One region of the Micromonospora sp. WMMD730 genome, then DNA from elsewhere that is predicted to be linked to it. Evidence: riboswitches for the same ligand, from Rfam matches in the RefSeq annotation. Region 1 holds a riboswitch; the other holds the start of a gene.

Region 1 (3,303 bases):
CGCCTCGACCGTCGCCGCGATCCGGTAGAGGGCGTCGAGGGTGGGCTGATCGGTCCGGTCGATCGTCGCGATGTCCAGGGCCACGCCGCGAGTCTTCCCGTGGACGACACCGGGGGCCAGCGGATTTCCGCTGGCCCCCGGTTCACGTTGGTCGGGAGGGACGTTCGCACAACGCCTCCGGCGTTGGGTCGCAAGAACTTGAAAAGTCTCCGGCGAAAGCCCTCCCGCACGGAGCATCTTCCGCCGCCCGGTTCCTGCCGTCAAGTCCTTCCCGGCGGGTTTTCACCACGCACCGCGAAAACCCGGTCACCCAGAGATCCACTCGGGCCGCCCTGCGCCCATGATCGACACAGTGGGGCCGAAGTGGCGGTGTCCCGGCCGGCTGACACCGCAACCCGCGCCCCGATGGGTCGACCACCGACGCAGGGGCGGGCGGCGCGCCGGGTTCAGGAGAGGAGGCCGGCGTCGCGGGCGGCCCGCAGGGACGGCTTGATCCGGTGGGTGGGGCCGACCTGACCGGCAACCGCGTCGATGGTCTTCAGGCCCTCGCCGGTGTTGAAGACGACCGTCTCGGCGGTCGGGTCGAGCCGGCCGGACTCGACGAGCTTGCGCAGCACCGCCACGGTCACCCCGCCGGCCGTCTCGGCGAAGACGCCTGTGGTGCGGGCCAGCAGCCGGATGCCGGCGCGGATCTCGTCGTCGTCGACGTACTCCATCCAGCCGCCGGTACGCCGCACCGCCTCCAGGGCGTACAGGCCGGCGGCGGGGTCGCCGATGTTGAGGGACTTGGCGATGCCGGTCGGCCGGACCGGGGTGATGGTGTCGGTGTCGGCGTGCAGGGCGGCGGCGATCGGATTGCAGCCGGCCGACTGCGCGCCGAACACCCGCCAGCCTCCGGCCGGGGCCTCGACCAGGCCGATCTCGACCAGCTCGGTGAACGCCTTGTCGATCTTGGTGAGCAGTTCGCCGGAGGCCATCGGGATGACCACCTGGGCCGGGATGCGCCAGCCGAGCTGCTCGGCAACCTCGTACCCGAGGGTCTTGGAGCCCTCGGCGTAGTAGGGCCGGACGTTGACGTTGACGAAGGCGGTGTCCTCGAACTCGTCGGTCTCCACCAGTTCGCCGCAGAGCCGGTTCACGTCGTCGTACGAGCCGTCGATGGCGACCAGGTCGCCACCGTAGACGGCGGTGGTGATCACCTTGCCCTGCTCCAGGTCGCCCGGGATGAAGACCACCGAGGGTGCGCCGGCACGGGCCGCGTGGGCGGCCACCGAGTTGGCCAGGTTGCCGGTCGAGGCGCAGGCGAACCGCTCGAAGCCGAGCGCCTTCGCGGCGGTGAGCGCCACCGAGACCACCCGGTCCTTGAACGAGTGGGTCGGGTTGGCGCTGTCGTCCTTGACCCACAGCGGCGCGCTGATGCCCAGCTCGGCGGCGAGGTGGGGCGCCGCCACCAGCGGGGTCAGCCCCGGGTCGAGGGTGACCCGGGTGGCCGGGTCCTGACCGGCGGGCAGGAGGGCGGCGTACCGCCAGATGTTCTGCGGGCCGGCCTCGATCTGCTCGCGGGTGACGCGCGCCAGCGCGGCGGCGTCGTAGTCGACCTCCAGCGGGCCGAAACACTCGTAACAGGCGTGCTGCGCGGCGAGCGGATAGCGGGCGGAGCAGGCGCGGCAGACCAGGGCACGGGCGGGGCTGGCGGCGGTGTCGATACCGGGGGCGGCGAGCGTCGACGTCATGTCGATTCCTCTCATCTTTCCCCGCATCGCACCCTGCGGCGGGGACGGAATTGGCACCTGCCCCGCCGGACGCTCAGCGATGAGCGCGCGGGGTGGTTGCCGGGGCGTCGTCGGGCCGTATCCCTCAGCCCCTCTGGATGAGGTATGCAGTTGTGAGACCGAGTCTAGGCAGCTTCGCGGCCATCGCCCAGCCTGCTTCCCACGGTGTGAACCATGGCGTTGGCCACCCTGCCACCGGGCATCGACCGGGCACCCCGGTCGGCACCGGTGTTTCGGGGAAGTTTCCAGCTCAACACGTCCGTAGGCACCGGGCGGAGAAACCCGTACGCCGGCCCTCCGGTCGGCCCCTGACCGCGCTCCGACAGGCCGACCCGGGCGGCCCATGGAGCCGATGACCGGCATTGCCATCGATCAGTACGGTGCGGGTGATCTGATGTCGAGAGAGGACCCCCGGCAATGCGACGGATACCGTTGAGCCTCACCAGTCTCGCCCTGGTCTGCCTGCTCACCGCGTGCGGGGGTGAGCAGGGCACGAAGGACGGGGCGGCGCCGACGGTCGGCCCGTCCGCCGAGCCCTCCACGGCCTCGGTGCTGAACGCGGCCACGGCCGAGCCGACGCCCACCGACGTCGAGCCGACCCCGCAGAAGAAGAGCGCCCCCGCCACCGCCCCGGCGGTCACCACCACTCCCCCGGCACCGGTGGTCAAGGCTCCGTTGACCTGCGCCCATCTGGCGGGCGCCAAGCTCGGCAGCAGCAAGACGCCCTACAACGGCTATCCGGACTACCTGCCGTTGAGCGAGGGGCAGTGGTCGGGCGAGGACGGCGCGACCGTGACGCTCCAGAAGCCCTGCGGTATCGGCGACCTCGACGGCGACGGCGCGGACGACGCGGTCGGCGTGGTCTCGATCAACTCCGGGGGCAGCGGCACCTTCTACACCGTCGCGGTGTGGCGCAACAACGGCGGCATGCCGGTGTTCCGGGCGCTGACCGATCTCGGCGACCGGACCCCGGTCGTGTCGGTGAGCGTGGCCGGACAGCGGGCCACCGTGGTCTGGTTGACCCGCAGCCCCAGCCGGGGCATGGCCGAGCTGGACATCAAACGCACCTCGGTCTACAAGCTCTCCGGCAGCACGCTCACCGAGGTGAGCCACACCGACGCTCCCTACAACCCCTGACCGGCCGTGTCGCCGGGGCCGCCTCGTCGAGGCGGTCCCGGCGACACGGGTCAGCGCGTCAGACCGACACCGAGGCGGGCTCGGAGACCGGGGCCGCCGGGGCGTCGGAGCGCCGGCGGCCGAGCAGCGTGTCGAGCGCCCAGGAACCCGGGCCGAGGACCGCGATCAGCAGGAACGACCAGCAGAACAGCGCGGACAGCTCGCCGCCGTTGCGCAGTGGCAGCAGGCCCTCCGGCTGGTGCACCACGAAGTAGGCGTACGCCATCGAGCCGGACGCGAGCAGCGCCGCGGGCCGGGTGAAGAGACCGGCCAGCACCAGCGCGCCGCAGACCAGCTGGATCAGCGCGGCCCACCAGCCCGGCCAGGCGCCGAGCGGGACAGCCTTGCCGGTAAC
Region 2 (3,303 bases), 3.2 Mb from region 1:
GGCCGGTGGCGGGCCCGCTCCACCGGTTATCCGGTGCCGCGCCCGCCCCTGCGGTCGGCTCAGCCGGCGGCGCGCAGGGCCTCGGCGAGGGTGGTGGGCCGGCGGCCGAGCAGCTTCTCCAGGTCCGCCACGGGCACGTACAGCGCGCCGTGGGCGAGGCCCCGGTCGGCGTCGGCGAGGGTGGCCGCGTACGGCTCGGGCAGCCCGGCGGAGACGAGCAGCTCGGTGTACGCCGGCACCGGCAGGTCGGTGTAGCGGACGTCGCGTCCACTCTGGCGGGACACCTCGGCGGCCAGTTCGGTCATGGTGAACGCCTCGCCGCCCAGTTCGTAGACCCGACCGGTGTGCCCCTGCGTGGTGAGCACCTCGGCGGCGGCCTCGGCGTAGTCGGCCCGGGTGGCGGCGCTGACCCGGCCGTCGCCGGCCGACCCGGCGACCCCGTGGGCCAGGTAGTTGGCCAGTTGACCTGTGTAGTTCTCCAGGTACCAGCTGTTGCGCAGCAGCACGTACGGCAGGCCCGAGGCGCGCAGTTCCTCCTCGGTGGCCCGGTGTTCGGCGGCCAGCAGCAGGTCGGAGGTGTCGGCGTGGGCGATGCTGGTGTAGACGACCAGGCCGACGCCCGCCTGACGGGCGGCCTCGATCACGTTGTGGTGCTGCGGCACCCGCTGCCCGGCCTCGCTGCCGGAGACGAACATCAGCTTCTCGGCGTCGGCGAAGGCGGCGCGCAGTGAGTCGGGGTCGGTGTAGTCGGCCGTCCGCACCACGACGCCCCGCTCGGCGAGGTCGGCGAGCCGGTCCACGGAGCGGCCGAGGGCCACGATCTGCCCGGCGGGTACGCCCCGGCGCAGCAGGGATTCGACGATGAGGCGGCCCAGGTGGCCGGTGGCCCCGGTGACGACGACGGACATGGCGCTCTCCTTCGGGTGGCGTGCTCTTGTCGTACTGGCCAACACGCAGGTGGGAGCCGATACTTCCCGGCAGAGAGTAGGCACCTTGAAGTTTGTGACGCACTGATAGAGAGTAAAGTGATGCGACCCGACCCGTTCCAACGCGACTGCGGCAGCCGGCAGGTCATCGACCGGATCGGTGACCGGTGGAGCGTGCTGGTCGTGCTCACCCTCGCCGACGGCGAACGCCGCTACGGCGAACTGGCCGAGCACATCGACGGAATCAGCCAGAAGATGCTCACCCAGACCCTGCGCGGGCTGGAACGCGACGGTCTGGTCACCCGCACCGTGCACGCCAGCGTCCCGCCCCGGGTCGACTACGCCCTCACCGACCTCGGCCGCAGCCTGCTCGACCTGGTCTCCGGCCTGGAAGCCTGGGCCACCACCCACCTCCCCGACGTGCAGGCGGCCCGGGTCCGCTACGACGCCGAGGTCCTGCGCCGCCCGACCACCGCGCGAGCCGGCCGCCGGTAAGGGGCGGACGTGAGGGCCGTCATAACGGGTGGACGACCCGCCGGTCGCTGCTGCTAGATTTCGGGCAGGTCATGAGCGCCAGCGTCAAGCCCCGGCTCGCTGGCCGGCAACCCTCCGCCACGGTGGGGTGCTCCGGGTGAGGACCAGGCACCGGTGAACGACCCGGTGCAAGCGTGGCCTGGTCACCCCAGGTCGACACCGATCAGGGAGAACCCGTGTCGAACCACTCACCCGCCCCACCCGGCGACGGCGTCACCGCCGTGATCCGGCCCGGCGTCCGGTCCGTCGGCGTCCGGCTGGTCAGGCGGCGACACGTCGACCTCATGCGGGTGCACAGCGACTCATGTCGCCGCCGCTAGTCGAACCCCTCTTCCCGTGACACCTCAGCGGGATGCCCGGTGGGCATCCCGTCGGCGGCGCGCGTCCGCCGCCGCCCGACCACCTCCGGAGACACCCGTGCGATTCCTTCCTGCCCTGCCCACACTCCGACTGTTCCGCGCCACCTGGACGCGGGTCGCCGCGCTCGGCGTCGCCGCCCTGCTCGCCGGCACCGCGTTGACCGGCTGCGGCGGCGACTCCGAGGCGGCCGACAACCCGTACGGCCTGCTCCAGCCGGGGGTGCTGCGCGCCGGCACGCTCACCGACGCCCCACCGAACGTCTACCTCAAGGACGGCACGTTCACCGGCTTCGACAACGACCTGCTCGTCGCCGTCGCCGGCAGGGTCGGGCTGAAGGTCGAATTCGTCGGCACCGACTTCTCGGCGCTGCTCTCCCAGGTCAACAACCGCAAGTTCGACGTCGGCAGCTCCTCGATCACCGTCACCGAGGCACGCAAGAAGACCGTCGACTTCGGCAACGGCTACGACTTCGGCTACTTCGGCCTCGACGTGCCGGCCGGTTCCCCGCTCACCGGCTTCGACCAGCTCGCCGGCAAGCGGGTGGTGGTCGTCCAGGGCACCGTGCAGGACGACTACGCCACCTCACGCAAGCTCGACCCGGTGCGGGTGCCCGACTACAACGGGGCGATCAACCAGCTCAAGGCCGGCACCGCCGACGCCTGGATCGCCCCCGCCGAGATCGGCGAGAAGTCGGCCGCCGACAGCAACGGCAAGATCACGGTGGCGGCCACCGAACTGAGCCCGGCCCCCACCGCGTACGCCGTCGCCAAGGGCAACGACGCGCTGCGTGAGGCGCTGGACAAGGGCCTCGACGAGGTCATCGCCGACGGCACCTGGACCCGGCTCCAGCAGCAGTACTACCCGGGGCGGCCGATCCCGGCCGGCTTCACCCCCGGCAGCGGCGACGTCACCGCCCCGGGCGCGGCGACGCCGTCGACGTCGGCCACCTCCTGACGGTACGACCAGACCAGCGAGCGGGGCGGTAGGAGAACACGATGGATCCGTTGAGCACCCTGTGGGAGACCTTCTTCGACGGGGACTCCATGCGCGAGGCGCTGCCCGAGATGCTGACCGTCGGGCTGCCCAACACGCTGATCCTGGCGGTCTCCGCCGCCCTGCTCGGCTCGGTACTGGGCATGGCGCTGGCCGTGGCGGGCATCTCCCGTACCCGGTGGTTGCGGTGGCCGGCCCGGGTCTACACCGACGTGTTCCGGGGCCTGCCGGCCGCCGCCACCATCCTGCTGATCGGCGTCGGCCTGGCCCCGCTCGGCATGCAGGTGTGGGGCCCCAACCCGTACCCGCTGGGCATCCTGGCGCTGTCGCTGATCGCCGCCGCGTACATCGGGGAGATCTTCCGCTCCGGTATCCAGAGCGTGGAGGCCGCGCAGCTGGAGGGCGCCCGCGCGCTGGGCTTCTCCTGGGGTGAGGCGATGCGCCTGGTGATCGTCCCGCAGGGGGTACGCCGGGTACTGCCGGCCTGGGT

The links. A riboswitch is a leader RNA that binds a small molecule or an ion and turns the genes downstream of it on or off. The one in region 1 is predicted to bind S-adenosylmethionine.
Region 2: linked by a shared signal. The riboswitch ahead of ACN265_RS15140 (ABC transporter substrate-binding protein) and the one ahead of thrC (threonine synthase) in region 1 are both predicted to bind S-adenosylmethionine.

Annotation. Positions count from the first base shown of each region.
Region 1 covers NZ_JBMHML010000002.1:283,259-286,561, reverse strand. The annotation lists gene ACN265_RS01325 (GNAT family N-acetyltransferase) at 1-84, opposite strand, end outside; gene thrC (threonine synthase) at 447-1,733, opposite strand; SAM riboswitch class I at 1,742-1,877, opposite strand; gene ACN265_RS01315 (hypothetical protein) at 2,205-2,909, shown strand; gene ACN265_RS01310 (DoxX family protein) at 2,968-3,303, opposite strand, start outside.
Region 2 covers NZ_JBMHML010000002.1:3,462,216-3,465,518, forward strand. The annotation lists gene ACN265_RS15130 (SDR family oxidoreductase) at 60-908, opposite strand; gene ACN265_RS15135 (winged helix-turn-helix transcriptional regulator) at 1,029-1,421, shown strand; SAM riboswitch class IV at 1,489-1,601, shown strand; gene ACN265_RS15140 (ABC transporter substrate-binding protein) at 1,878-2,774, shown strand; gene ACN265_RS15145 (amino acid ABC transporter permease) at 2,816-3,303, shown strand, end outside.